Linked DNA regions of Stieleria varia. The protein of the gene in region 2 interacts with the protein of the main gene of each other region in a pairwise test. Links are inferred from orthologs where the notes say so. Each region holds a gene or a part of one and is shown on either strand. Other genes may lie near its edges.

Region 1 (7,880 bases), 2.3 Mb from region 2 along the record:
TCACGTGGAATCCATGTTCGTGTGACAGGAACCACCGAAATGGTAGCTGCCTGTAGGAGATGCGAGATTGTATCCGATCGTTCGACTCACTGGGTGCCCAGAGGATCTAATGAAGGGCCAGCGATTTCAGAATCCCCGGCTCGGCTGCCGACCTAACTGCTGAGATCAGGAAAAAACGATCCATCACAGCGGCATACCGTTCATTTCCCCTGCCCAGCGGTTTATCCTGATGACGCTCTCTTTGAAAATACACATCATGAGTGATTGATCGATGAAACGGATGAAGAAACAAACCCAATGGTCGTTTGCGCCCTTGGAAGCTCGCACCATGCTGGCAGGCGACGCCGGGCTTGCCGTGGCCGATGTCGCTACGGTCGATTTGCCCACCACCGAGCAGACGACCAACGAATCCAGCGTCCCCTCGGTCGTCTTTGTGGATCAGACGCTCGTCGATTTGACGACACTCATTGACGGAGTCGACCCGTCGGCCGAGATCGTGTTGTTGGATCCCAAACAAGATTTCATCGATCAAATTGGAAAGGGATTGTCGGGGCGATACAACGTATCGGCCGTTCACTTGGTCACCCATGGGGCTGAGGGGCGAATCGTGCTGGGAGGGCAAGTCATCGATGAGTCGGCTCTGGCTGCTCGGTCATCGGATGTTTCTCTTTGGTCTCAGTCCCTTTCCAGTGACGCCGATATCTTGCTGTACGGTTGTCATTCTGGTTCGGGAGTCTCTGGCCAATCATTGATGGAATTGATCTCGGATTTGACCGGTGCTGATGTGGCTGCTTCGATCGACCGAACCGGCGCCGATAGCGAGCACGGCAACTGGACGTTGGAACGGCACGTTGGCCAGATCGATACGGTGATCGCGTTCACTGTCGATTCCAGAAACCGATTTCGTGGCACATTGAATGTCACCGTTGCGGCCACGGGCAGTACCGGACAAGAAATCGCTCAGTTGTTGATCGACGATGCCGTGGTTGCGCAGTGGGACGTCGGCACCAGCGAAAGCCCATTCGTCTATCAATCCGAACAATTGCTGACGGCCGATCAAATCAAAGTCCACTTCGTCAACGATCTGTATCAACCTGAGTTGGGAATCGACCGCAACTTGACCGTCGATTATGTCGAGATCAACGGGCAACGTTTTGAGTCAGAAAGCGAAGCAACGTTTTCAACGGGGACATGGTTCAATGAAGACGGGATCGCCGCCGGGTATGGGCGTGGTGATACGTTGCACGCCAACGGCTATTTCCAATACGGTGGCTCACAGCCGACCGGTTTGCTGAATCTGGACGGGCGATACTTCAACGACAACCCGGGCACCACGGCCTACATGAGTGCCGGTCAATTGGTGGTCACCGCGGGACAAGCTGATGGTGTGGCGTGGACGGGAACCACGATCGACGGCGGTGCCGAATACGTGTTCTCCGTCGACGGATTCCGCCAAGGAGAAACGTCGGCGTTCGCTGTGACCGCTGGCCCCGCAGTTGTCGGCATTGATTTCTATGATGAATCGGGGGTCGAAATCGGCGAGCAATTCGTCGCTTTGCAGACAAATGATGTCGTCAACGGAAATGTGAATACATTGCAATTCACTACGCCCACAGACGCCCGATATGCATCGATCTGGGTTTGGGTTCAGAACACGGACTTGGCCGGGCCCAGTCCAGTCGCGGTGGAGCAAAGTTCGGCAATCATTTCGTCGGTGTCACTCGACAAAATCACTTCGGCGGACACCACGCCACCGACCGCATCCTTTGACAGCAACCTGACCATCACGGAACGAACAGGCACGATCAGTTTCTCCGTTGTGTACGAAGACAATTTTAAGCTGGGACCGGACGGACGAATTCGTGTGACCGGCCCGAACGGGTTTGACCAAATCGCTCGTGTGGCATTTTCGATTGATGATCCCAATGCGTTCAATCCTGACCAGCGTACAACGATCACGTTTGTCGACGCGGCATCCAGCTCAGGATTCTTTGACACCTCGACCAACGGAACCTACACGGTCGAACTGCTGCCGGATTCGCTTCGTGACGAAGCTGGCAACGTTGCCCCTGGGCAGGTCCTGGGAACCTTTTTGGTCGACGTCCAGGTCCCGATCGATTTTGTGCCGCCAACGGTCAGCTTGACGACGACGCAAACCAATGTTCGGCCTGATGGGATCATTCAGTTTTCGCTGCAGTACGACGACAACGTCACGTACCCTGAGACGAGGCAGGTTCCTGATCGCGTGACGGTGACCGGACCCAATGGTTTCTCGGCAACGGCCCAAGCCATTGCTGGCGGCAGTCAGGCTCCAGCCACCGTGTTTGAGGTTTTCTATCTGACGCGTGATGACGGCTTGCCATTCGAACTCGGCGAGTACTTCGTCTCCGTCGCCGAAGGTGCCATCGTTGACACGGCAGGCAACCCGAACGCCGCCGGGCTGCTGGGTTCGTTTCAGTTGATCGGCTGAGCAAGATAGTCGCTCGATTTTCCAAATCGATAGCGTGGGCTGCTGTACGCTCAGCCATCGCCCATGATCTGGACGGCTTTTTCCATGGGTGCGTACGTACGGCACTGGTGAGTCCTCTGGTTGCGCCCGCAAATAGTCGCTCGATTTTCCAAATCGATAGCGCGGGCTGTCGTACGCTCAGCCATCGTCCATGATCTGGACGGCTTTTTCCATGGGTGCGTACGTACGGCACTGGTGAGTCCTCTGGTTGCGCCCGCTATCGATTTGGAAAATCGAGCGACAATGAGTTCGCTATCGATTTGGAAAATCGATAGCGACTATTTTTTGAGGCGAATCTCAGGAGGGGATGAATGGTGGCCAAACCACGTGGTGGTTGGCGTCGGGCTGGATTCGCTGGAAGCCGTCGGTTTCGGGTGGCTTGACGTAGAAGTACGCTTGGGCGAACAGGCGTGTTTCATCGTCGAGCAAATGGATTTGGATCTCGTGGCGATGGTACAGGTCCGTTGGGGAATTACCCTCGGTGCCTTCGATCTCATCGAGGGTTTTGAAGACGGCCTCGACGTCGCTAGATTCGTAGGTCCAACACTCACCCAAAACCCTGTCAGTGCCCGTTGTCATGGCCGGGTAATCATCGCGGCCGTAGAGGTGACCGAGGGTCCACGCGGGGGCGATGCGAAGCGGGGCGGCGGGCCACATTCGTTCGCGACACTGGCCACGTTTGAGAGTTCCGTAGACAAAGAAGTGATGAAGCGACTTTGCGGGATCTTGGGTCATGAGTTGATGGTCGCGGAACGTCGCTTGCGAAACTGATTCGGGTTTTGCGCTTGCCCGGTGATCTCGTACAAGAATTGGCTCGGGATCGTCGGACGTGCTTTGCCCCATTTGCGACGTGTCAGGGCCATGGAGAGCGTGAGTTTTTCCTGGGCGCGGGTCACGCCGACGTAACACAGACGGCGTTCTTCGGCGATGTCCTCCTCGCGACCGCTTTTGACGCTGCGACTGTGGGGCAAGAGGCCTTCTTCCATGCCGACCATGTACACCACAGGAAACTCCAGTCCTTTGGCTGCGTGCATGGTCAGTAGCCAAACTGCATTTTGCGCCGCGAGCTTGTCCTTTTCGTTGCCCATTTCTTTGCCGCTCAGCGCGATGTCCGCCAAGAAGCCGGTCAGGTCCGCCTTTTCGCGACCGTCTTCGAACGCTCCGATCGCATTGCTGACTTCGCCGATCGACGCCATTCTGGATTCACGTTCCAGCGGATCATCGTAGAGTCGCGTGATTTCGCCCGCGTATCCGGTCCGACTGATCAGCGTATCCATTGCGGCCGTCAGGCTTTCGTTGGTCGCTCTTTGTTGGACGTCTTCCAGGATCGAACGAAGATCGGCGATGCCTCGTTGGGCTGCCGGTTGCAGCATATCGACCACCTCCTGATCCATCATGACTTGCCAAATCGGCTTGCCGACTTTGACCGCATTCTCCATCAGGGTCTTGATCGTTTTGGTACTGATGCCGCGTGCGGGAGTATTGATCACGCGGAGCAGGGAGACTTCGTCGTTGGGCTGATCGATCCATTTCAGATAAGCGACGATGTCACGTACTTCGCGACGATCAAAGAACGACTGGCTGCCGAGCATCACGTAGGGCACGTCGGCTTTGCGCAATTCGGTTTCAAAGAGTCGTGGCTGTTCGTTGGTGCGGAACAGGATGGCGATGTCGCGAGGTTGAATGTGTTCGTTGTGAATCAGATGGCTGATTTCAGCGACCACGGTCTTGGCCTCTTCCTGTTCGTCTTTGAACTGAGCGATTCGTGGTCGAATGCCGTCGGGGCGAGAGGCTCGGAGGATTTTGTCGTGGCGTTCGCTGTTGAATTGGATCAAACGGTTTGCCATCTCCAGGATGGCGCCGGTGCTGCGATAGTTGCTTTCCAGGCAGACGATCTTGGCATCCGGCCAGTCCTTGCCGAAGCTCAGGATGTGCGTGACATCGGCGCCACGCCACGCGTAGATCGATTGATCGTCGTCGCCCACGACGCACAGATTTCGATGTCGACCGGCAAGGTGTTTGGTGATTCGATATTGGCTGCCGTTGGTGTCTTGGTACTCGTCGACCAGGACGTGATCAAAGCGAGCGGCCTCGATGTCCCGAATGTCGGGATGCTGGTCAAAGAGGACTTCGGTTTGCAGCAGCAGGTCGTCAAAGTCCATCGCGCCGCGAGCTTGCAAACCGGCTTGGTAGCGGCGGTATCCGGCGGCGGCAAAGTGTTCTTTGTCGTTGCCCGCCACCATGGCGGCTCGATCGGGATGGATCGATGCGTTCTTCCAATTACTGATGATCGACAGCATGTCACCGGGTTTGAGTGCGGTGTTGGACAGCCTGAGTTCTCGCAAGATGCCGCGAGCGAGGGATTCTTGATCGCTACGATCGTAGATCGAGAATTTTTCCGGATAGCCGAGCGCTTTGGCATGACGTCGCAGCACGCGGACGCAGTGGGCGTGGAACGTGCTGACGGTGGGGGCAGGCGGCGGTTTCTCACCCTTGCGAAGTCGTCGTTTTTTGTGACCGAGCAGTTCCCCGATCCGTTCCTTCATCTCACCGGCGGCCTTGTTGGTGAAGGTCACCGCCAGGATTCGGTCGGGCGCGATCCCACTGCGGATCAGATTCGCGATGCGGAATGTGACGACTCGAGTCTTGCCGGTCCCGGCACCGGCCAGCACGAGAAGCGGTCCGGACAGGGTCCGCACCGCTTCCGCTTGGGCTTCGTTCAATCCGTGATTGCCGGCTGCTCCGTCAGACATGGTTTTGGTGTTACCTATCGATCGTCACGGTCGAGAATAGGATCGGCGTTGCCAACGGCAACCAACACCATGGGAGCTTGTTGCGGGCGTCCGCCGTTCATCGAGACGCGGTCAAATGGGATCCCGTAACACGCGTAAGCGCCGGTGGATGTGTTCAGCACATAGACCACGCTGGACGCGACAGGGTTTTGGCTGGAGCTGGGCATGTCGACCAAACCGGTTGCCATGATGTATCCGCCGCCCTTGTCACCTGAACCCAGGGCTTCCATCACGTTGACGGTGAACAGCCCCAAGAATCGACCTTGTCTGGGATACATCACGCTGCATTGCAGCAAGCCCGAGTTGTGATCGAGCACAAACAAGCCTTCGGCTTGCTGGCTGACGGGGCCGGTGGCCATGGAAAATTTTTCGCTGGTGACGGATGCTGTGGCACCGATCGTGGGCAATCCAGGGATGTTAAAACCCGTCTGTGGTCGATTCAGTTGCTCTGACAGCGAGGTCGCTTTACCGGCAAAGAAGGTGGCCGTGAACAACGAGGCTGCGACCACGGCAACGCCAGTCACTCGCCAACCGTAGTGACGCAGAGAATTCCAGATCTTGGCGCCGGAGCAGCACGGACCGCCGGTTTCATCCGCCGAAAATGGGCCGTTATCGCTGGCAACCGCCAGTTCCAGCGGGACACCCGCGGAATCATTGGATCGAGAGGATTCGTTGTGAGACATCGTGGGCTCCGAGCGAAATGTGGGGAGAAGTTTCCAGCAGTGGTCAGTCGAACGCGAGAAAAACAGAATGTGAGAAAAACGCAATTCCGTCGCACAGGCGGTGATCGTCAACCAGATCTTCCCCCATGACGGCGTAAATCTCAATCGTGCAACGAATTTTTCGCGTCGGGATTCGCCGATTGCGACCGACCGCCAATTGTACGGGCGCGGATCGAACTTTACGATTGCGTTTTTGAACGATTCCCCCATTGTCTCCATCCCACCAGCGAGGTCAAGAAAACCGCCATGGGCATTAACGCACCGTTGAATCGAAAACTACGTATGGCCCTGGTGGGCGGCGGACAAGGCTCCTTTATCGGCCGTGTCCATTCCATTGCGGCTTGCCTGGACAATCGCGCCGTGGTCACTGCGGGAGCGTTGAGCAGCAACCCAGAGCGAGCCAAAGCGTCGGCCCCCGACTACGACATCGCGGAATCCCGGGCATATTCCAGCTACCAGGAAATGCTGGAAACGGAAGCCAAATTGCCCGAAGACGAGCGGATCGATTTCGTCAGCATCACGACACCCAACCACGTCCACTTTGAAGTCGCCGATGCGGCGGTCAAGGCCGGGTTCAACGTCGTTTGCGACAAACCGATGACGTTCGATTTGGATCAAGCCGAGACGTTGCTGAAGTCCGTTCAGGAAAGCAACGTCGTGTTTGCGGTTTCGCACAACTACACGGGTTACCCGTTGGTTCGCCAAGCACGTGAGATGATTCTCAACGGCGAGCTGGGTGAGATCAACGCGATTCGGTCTCAGTACATCCAGGGTTGGCTGCGGACTCAGTTGGAGGCGGAAGATCAAAAACAGGCCGCTTGGCGAACCGACCCCAGCAAGAGCGGCGCGGCCGGCGCGTTCGGCGACATCGCGACGCATGCCTACAACCTGGGACGCTACATGACAGGCTTGTTGCCCGAGACGGTCAGTTGTTCGCTGAAGACGTTTGTGGAAGGCCGCAAGCTGGATGACTACGGCACCGCCATCATCCGCTACGAAAGCGGTGCCCTTGGCAGCGTGACCGCTTCGCAAATCAGCCACGGCCGCGAGAACGATGTCGAAATCGAAATCGATGGCACCAAGGGTTCGTTGAAATGGCGTCAAGAAAACCCGAATGAAATGATCGTTCGCCAAAACGGCAAGCCGCACCAGATCTACACGCGTGACCCCAACGCGCCCTTCACCAACGGCAGCGGTGCGGCGGCATGCCGATTGCCCAGTGGTCACCCCGAAGCGTTCTTTGAAGCGTTTGCGAATGTTTACTCGTCCGCGTTTGATGCCATGGTCGCTCGTGCCGCGGGCGAGACGGTGGAGCAACGCGACACGGTGTACCCGAACGTGTACGATGGGGTGGAAGGCATGTACTTTATTCAGCAATGCGTTGCCAGCAGCAGTCAAGACGCGGCGTGGTTGCCGTTGAAGCACGCTGCGGCGCGAAAGTAACTCGGGATCCAACGTTCACAACATGCCCGTCGCGACCGACACCAATGCCGATTCATCGATGGGATCGAGTGAACGATGTACCGCTGTGATCTTGCCGGCGGCGGGCAGCGGTCGGCGTTTCGGTGCGCAGCAGAACAAGCTGTTCGCCGATCTGGCCGGCAAAACACTGTGGCAGCATGCGGCGGAGCGTCTGTCGGCGAACCCGAATGTTCGTCACCTTGTCATGCCGATATCGGAAACCGACCGGCCAAGGTTCGAAGGCGAATTCGGCGTGTGGATCCAGGAACGCGGGATTCACCTCGTGCCCGGTGGACGGGAGCGAACCGACAGCGTGCGAGCCGGGCTGGATTTTTTGCGATCGGACGAGCGTTTTCAGGACGTTCGTTTGGTCGCGGTCCACGACGCCGCACGGCC
Region 2 (5,299 bases):
CTTGATCCCAAACTGTTCTCCAATTTCGCGGACGGTCGGACCATAGCCCCGGGTCAGAATCAATCCCCGAATCAGCTCGTACACCTCGCGCTGGCGTTCAGTGAGTTGCGGATTCGACATCATGCTGCCTTCTAGTAATAGATGAACTCTGTCGTCGCTGTGAGCACATAGTCTAACAGCTGGTAAACGCTTGTCCATGGCGGGGGGTGAAGTGACCGCCCTTCTTGACCTCCCGACCATGAGAGTGGGGAATCGGTTTTCTCCCAAAATGGGTGAAACCGACGCGTACACTCTGGACAACTGTTTATTCGCAAGCCCGTTACGCGAATAAAACTTTTTGTCGATTTGCATCCTTGGTCTCCTTCATTGAAGGAAGTTCGCGGGGCGATGCGACAACAAAGCCCTCATCAACGGCTCAAAAACCACAGATTCTGTTTTTGCGGTCCCCTGTCGAGCTCAGCCGAGACCTCGCGTCGGTTCTGCCTGGCGTCCTCGGTTCGTCTCTAAGTCATTGAACAGCATGGACTTGCGGTCGCTGGCAGGTCGTGGGTTGCGGCCGTTTACTTCGCTCGGTGAGAGCGGATCTGGAAATGAAAATACCGTGAATGATTGGAGAGCATTCTTGGTCAACAGGTTTTCCACCGCGGCACGACGGGGCATGTCAGAACTTTTTTAGTGCCGTTGGAATGGCCGATGGAGGCGATGTGACCGCTTTTTGTTACCTGAGCCGAACCACTGCAACCGCATTGTGGACAAGCTCAAGCAGATTCCACCGAACCGATTTGACTTGCGTGCTAGCAAACATAGAATCTGCCCACGATCGCAACGGAGGGCTTATTCGTCTCCGTCGCGGTTTGGATGATCGCGGGGAGGCATTAGTGTCGCCCAGCGGAGCTAGGTTGGCGAACGTGATGCCAACGCTTTGGCTGCCTCCACTTTTCGAGATCGTCTTTCCCCCAAACGCTTGCGGATTTCGTACCGATCGAAACGCATGATCTCATCGGTTTGCTCGTTGGAATGCTCCAACTGCAAACGCGTTGCGTCATCGTGCAGATCAACGATTCTTGCGGCGACCTTACGCACACACCGCGACATCCATGAAGGAGGATTGCGCTACCGGTATGGCTGCAACGCACGGCTGCAACGACGGCAAGGATGTCGTCGAACAATTCATGGAGGCGTTGAAGCAGCGTATCGGGGCAGACCGGTTCGACGTTTGGTTTCAAAACGTCGGGTTCGATTTTGCAGCGACGCAAGGCGGTATCGCCGAAGTGAACTTGATCGTTACGGTCAACGGTCAGTTCGCGCTCGATCGCATCTCCAAGAACTTTATGCCACAGTTGCGTGGTGCGGCCAGCCAAGCCGCTGGGATGACCGCTGGCGTTGTCTTGCAAGTCGCAACGGCTCGCCAAATCGAACTGCCGTTGGAAGATGCGGCGACTGAGCTGAATGGGCAAGAGGATGTTGGGTCATTACGGAGCGACTGCGAAACGGTTGCAAAGCTGGCACCCAGTGCCAACGGGAACAGTGCCAACGTTAGCAAACGTGAGAGCGCAGGTCACACGAACAACAGCTACAAGCGACAACAGCGTCGTGGCGTTGCGTCGCTCAAGTCCGTGTTGCTCGATGGTGTAAGCAATCGGCAACCAGAGCGCCCGGTGCGACGAGCCGTTGCGGCGCGAAGCACTGCTGATGGCGTGACGTTCGATCCCAACCAGCCCGCTTTGTTTCCAGAAATATCGGGCGTGACGAGTGGTTCGAGTCCGCTGTCCAATGGTGAGACGAAGCCTGCTCCCGTGGGCGACCCAAACGCTCAGGCACCCAGTGATTCCAACTCCGCGACATCGCCGACTTCACAGTCAAACTCGCAGCCGACCTCGCAGCCAACGACGCCACCACCGCGTTGGGAAACGTTCGTTCATGGCAAGTGCAACGAGCTGGCTTATACGGCTTGCCGAATGGTCTGCGAGTCACCATCGCTTGCCGCACCCTTGTTCTTGTGGGGACCTCCCGGAACCGGCAAATCACACTTGCTGCATTCGCTGGCCCATCAGTTGCGTCGCATCCATCGACTCCGCCGAGTGATCACGTTGTCCGCGGAAGCGTTCACGAACGACTTCATCGGATCGGTTCACAACAACGGATGCGGTTTGCCCGCGTTTCGCAGTCGCTACCGTGATGTTGACGCATTGTTGATCGACGACATCCAGTTCATGGGTGCCAAGAAAGCGACTTTGCGCGAGCTGCTGTACACCGTCGAGACGCTTGCCGAAGCGGGCCGGCCGATGATTTTTGCCGGCACCTACGCACCGGGCGACATGCCAGGACTCAGTGTCGAACTTGCCGGGCGAATGGCCGGTGGCTTGGTCTGTCAGATGCAGGGTTTGGATTTGCTGACGCGTCGAACGATGCTACAGAATCACGCGACACAGCACTGCCCGATTGCTTGGCCTACCGAAACGTTGGATCAAATTGCAATGTCCATCACCGGTGATGGGCGTGTCATCCACGGCATCGTCAATCTCATCTCGCTGTTGCAGCGGATGAACAACCGCATGCCGACGATGGACGAGATTCGCCAGTTCGGCGGGCATCTGATGCGGATGTCGGATCAGCCGGTCACGCTGTCGGCGATCGAGCGTGCGGTGGAGCGTGTGTTCCAGTTGCCGCCGGACTCGATGCAGACCGCCGCGCGAACAAAAACGGTGACCGAACCGCGAATGCTGGCTATGTACCTTTCCCGCGAAAAGACTTCCAGTGCCTTTGGCGAAATCGGACGTCACTACGGTGGGCGTAGTCACAGCACGGCGATTCTGGCGTCTTCTCGGGTCGGACAGTGGCTTGAGGACGGCAGATCCATCGGTAGAGGGGCCGCCGCAATCAGCGTCCAAGAGGCACTTCAGAAAGTCGAAACCCTGTTGCGATCCGGCTGAGCCGGATACAAAAGAGAACGGCGTCGTCGTCACGTCGTCCTAAACGCGAGCGTCGCACGTTTTTCGCCGTTTTGACGCAATTGCCGTCGCCGCCACCGATTCACCTCCATTTTCTCACCGTTTTCCAAGGACCGGAATCTTGATCGCAGACGACTCAGACCGCTACGACAACCGCCGCGGAAAAAAGAAACGCCCCGCCTCCGCCGCCGAGATTCTGTCTCGACAGCCTCCTTATGACTTAGAAGCAGAGATGGGGGTACTGGGTAGCATCTTGCTGTTGCCCGAAGTCTGTGACGACTTGGCGTCGCTCAAAGCGGATGACTTTTACGATGACGCAAACCGCATGATCTACGCTCAATTGCGAGACATGCATGACTCGGGTGAAAAGATCGACATCACTCTGCTCGTCTCGCGACTCAAAAAAGCAGACCATTATGAAAAGGCAGGTGGCGCGGCTTACCTCGCACGGCTTTCCAGCAGCGTCGCCAACGCCGCCCACGCGGTCTATTACGCCGGTATCGTCGGCGAAAAAGCCGTCTACAGAAATCTGATCACCGCCAGCACCGAGATCCTTCGCGACGCTTACGAACAGAATAGTGAAGCGCGTGAACTGTGCGCCCAAGCGGAACAGAAGGTGTTCTCGATCATGGACGGTCGCTCCACGCAATCGTTGCACACCATGAGCGATGTGCTGCACCAATCGATGGATCGAATGGAGGCCCGTCTGAGAGGCGAAGTCACAGATGGAACGGTCGAAACCGGTTTGGCAGATTTTGACACCATGACCGGCGGTCTGCACAACGGTGAGTTGATCATCTTGGCCGCGCGCCCGTCGATGGGCAAGACAGCCTTGGCGATGAACATCGGCGAACACGTGGCGATCGAAGTCCGTGAGCCGGTGTTGTTCGTGAGTTTGGAAATGTCCGGAATCGAACTTGCCGACCGGATGCTCTGCTCATTGGCACGTGTCAACGGTCACCGCATGCGAAACGGAACGATCAGCTCCGAAGACCAGACACGCTTGATCAGCAAAGCCAACGAGATCAGCCAAGCACCGCTGTACGTGGACGACTCTCCCAGTCGAACGGTCAGCGAAATCGCCGCGGCCGCCCGTCGTATCAAACGTCGCGAAGGCAACTTGGGGCTGATCGTGATCGACTACTTGCAACTGATCGAACCGGACAACTCACGCGATCCGCGACAAGAACAGGTGGCAAAGATCGCGCGACGTTTGAAAGGGATGGCGCGTGAACTGGAAACACCGATGCTCTGCCTGTCGCAATTGAATCGACAAGCAGAGGACAGCAAGGATCACCGTCCCAAACTCAGCCACTTGCGCGAATCAGGTGCAATCGAGCAAGATGCTGACGTGGTGATGTTTGTCCACCGCGAAGAGTACTACCACCGTGGCGAAGACCGTGCGCAGTACGCCGGCCAAGCGGAAATCATCATCGCGAAACAACGCAACGGTCCGGTCGGCGACGTACAACTGACCTGGGAAGCCGACTTCACCAAGTTCTCCAACCGGGCCCCCGAACGCCACAGCGAATTCGATGGCTACGCCGAATTCACCAGCCCCGGCGGTTTCTAGGGCAAAACATTGATCAACGCAGGTTTCCGGGCGTAGGGCTGGGCTGTTCAAAAATCGGGGTTGACATTGTTTTTTCAATCCATGTTTTTGTCCCATGCATCGCAATCAGAGTGAGCCTCAGACGCTAGCCGTGGGCCGGCACCACAATCCGCCTCAGGCCCACGGCTAGCACCTGAGGCTCACGGCTAGCGCCTCAGGCCCACGGCTAGCGCCTGAGGCTCACTGGGGGCCACCAGCTGCGCCGGGAGAGGTGACAGAAACTTGCGGAGCGCCACAGTGCCACATTCCCAACATTCTAGCTGTCCACGGATCACCCCGAATCAGAACCCACGCTGTAATCCGGCTGTGATGTCCAAATCGAGCGATGCAAACTCGCCTCGCTTGATTTTCTCTAGCGCGATCGCTCCCATCACCGCATTGTCGCTGCACAGGTCCATCGGTGCGATCACCAGTTGAAATCCGTCCGCATCCGCGGCCGTCTGTAACTGTTCTCGCAAGTACGGATTCGCCGCTACACCGCCACCGACAATCAATCGCGGAGTTTTGTAGGCCGCCACCGCTCGACGGCTTTTGGATACCAGCACGTCCACCACCGCGGCTTCAAAAGAGGCACATAGATCGGCCTTTTCTTGCTCCGTCAAACGGACCGCAGAAAAATCACTCTTACCCGGACCCACGATGCAATATCGAACGGCTGTCTTCAGGCCGCTGAAACTGAAGTTGTAGTGCTCGTCATGGATCATGGATCGCGGAAACGCATGGGCGCGACGGTCGC

What was found. Proteins that work in one complex are often made in the same cells at the same time.
Region 1: the proteins of dnaB (region 2) and Pla52nx_RS23800 interact in binary tests that used the Escherichia coli proteins (3 or more experiments, as listed by UniProt). The link is inferred for Stieleria varia from one-to-one orthologs.

The regions. Positions count from the first base shown.
Region 1 is NZ_CP151726.1:7,064,321-7,072,200, reverse strand. The notes cover bases 2,752-5,731. They hold Pla52nx_RS23800 (ATP-dependent helicase), read right to left. Parts: upstream 5,263-5,731; coding sequence 3,241-5,262; downstream 2,752-3,240. Other genes in these bases: Pla52nx_RS23795 (hypothetical protein), read right to left, coding at 5,277-5,731; Pla52nx_RS23805 (gamma-glutamylcyclotransferase family protein), read right to left, coding at 2,807-3,244. Outside these bases: Pla52nx_RS23810 (DUF4347 domain-containing protein), read left to right, coding at 281-2,470; more of Pla52nx_RS23795, read right to left, coding at 5,732-5,984; Pla52nx_RS23790 (Gfo/Idh/MocA family protein), read left to right, coding at 6,270-7,466; ispD (2-C-methyl-D-erythritol 4-phosphate cytidylyltransferase), read left to right, coding at 7,489-7,880. UniProt on the Escherichia coli protein: Rep helicase is a single-stranded (ss)DNA-dependent ATPase involved in DNA replication; it can initiate unwinding at a nick in the DNA. It binds to ssDNA and acts in a progressive fashion along the DNA in the 3' to 5' direction.
Region 2 is NZ_CP151726.1:4,792,833-4,798,131, forward strand. Bases 2,451-5,299 are described here. They hold dnaB (replicative DNA helicase), read left to right. Parts: upstream 2,451-3,075; coding sequence 3,076-4,524; downstream 4,525-5,299. Other genes in these bases: Pla52nx_RS16180 (DnaA ATPase domain-containing protein), read left to right, coding at 2,451-2,933; tsaD (tRNA (adenosine(37)-N6)-threonylcarbamoyltransferase complex transferase subunit TsaD), read right to left, coding at 4,845-5,299. Also shown: transcriptional repressor LexA, read right to left, coding at 1-123; Pla52nx_RS16170 (hypothetical protein), read right to left, coding at 457-660; Pla52nx_RS16175 (hypothetical protein), read right to left, coding at 895-1,083; more of Pla52nx_RS16180, read left to right, coding at 1,098-2,450. UniProt on the Escherichia coli protein: The main replicative DNA helicase, it participates in initiation and elongation during chromosome replication. Travels ahead of the DNA replisome, separating dsDNA into templates for DNA synthesis.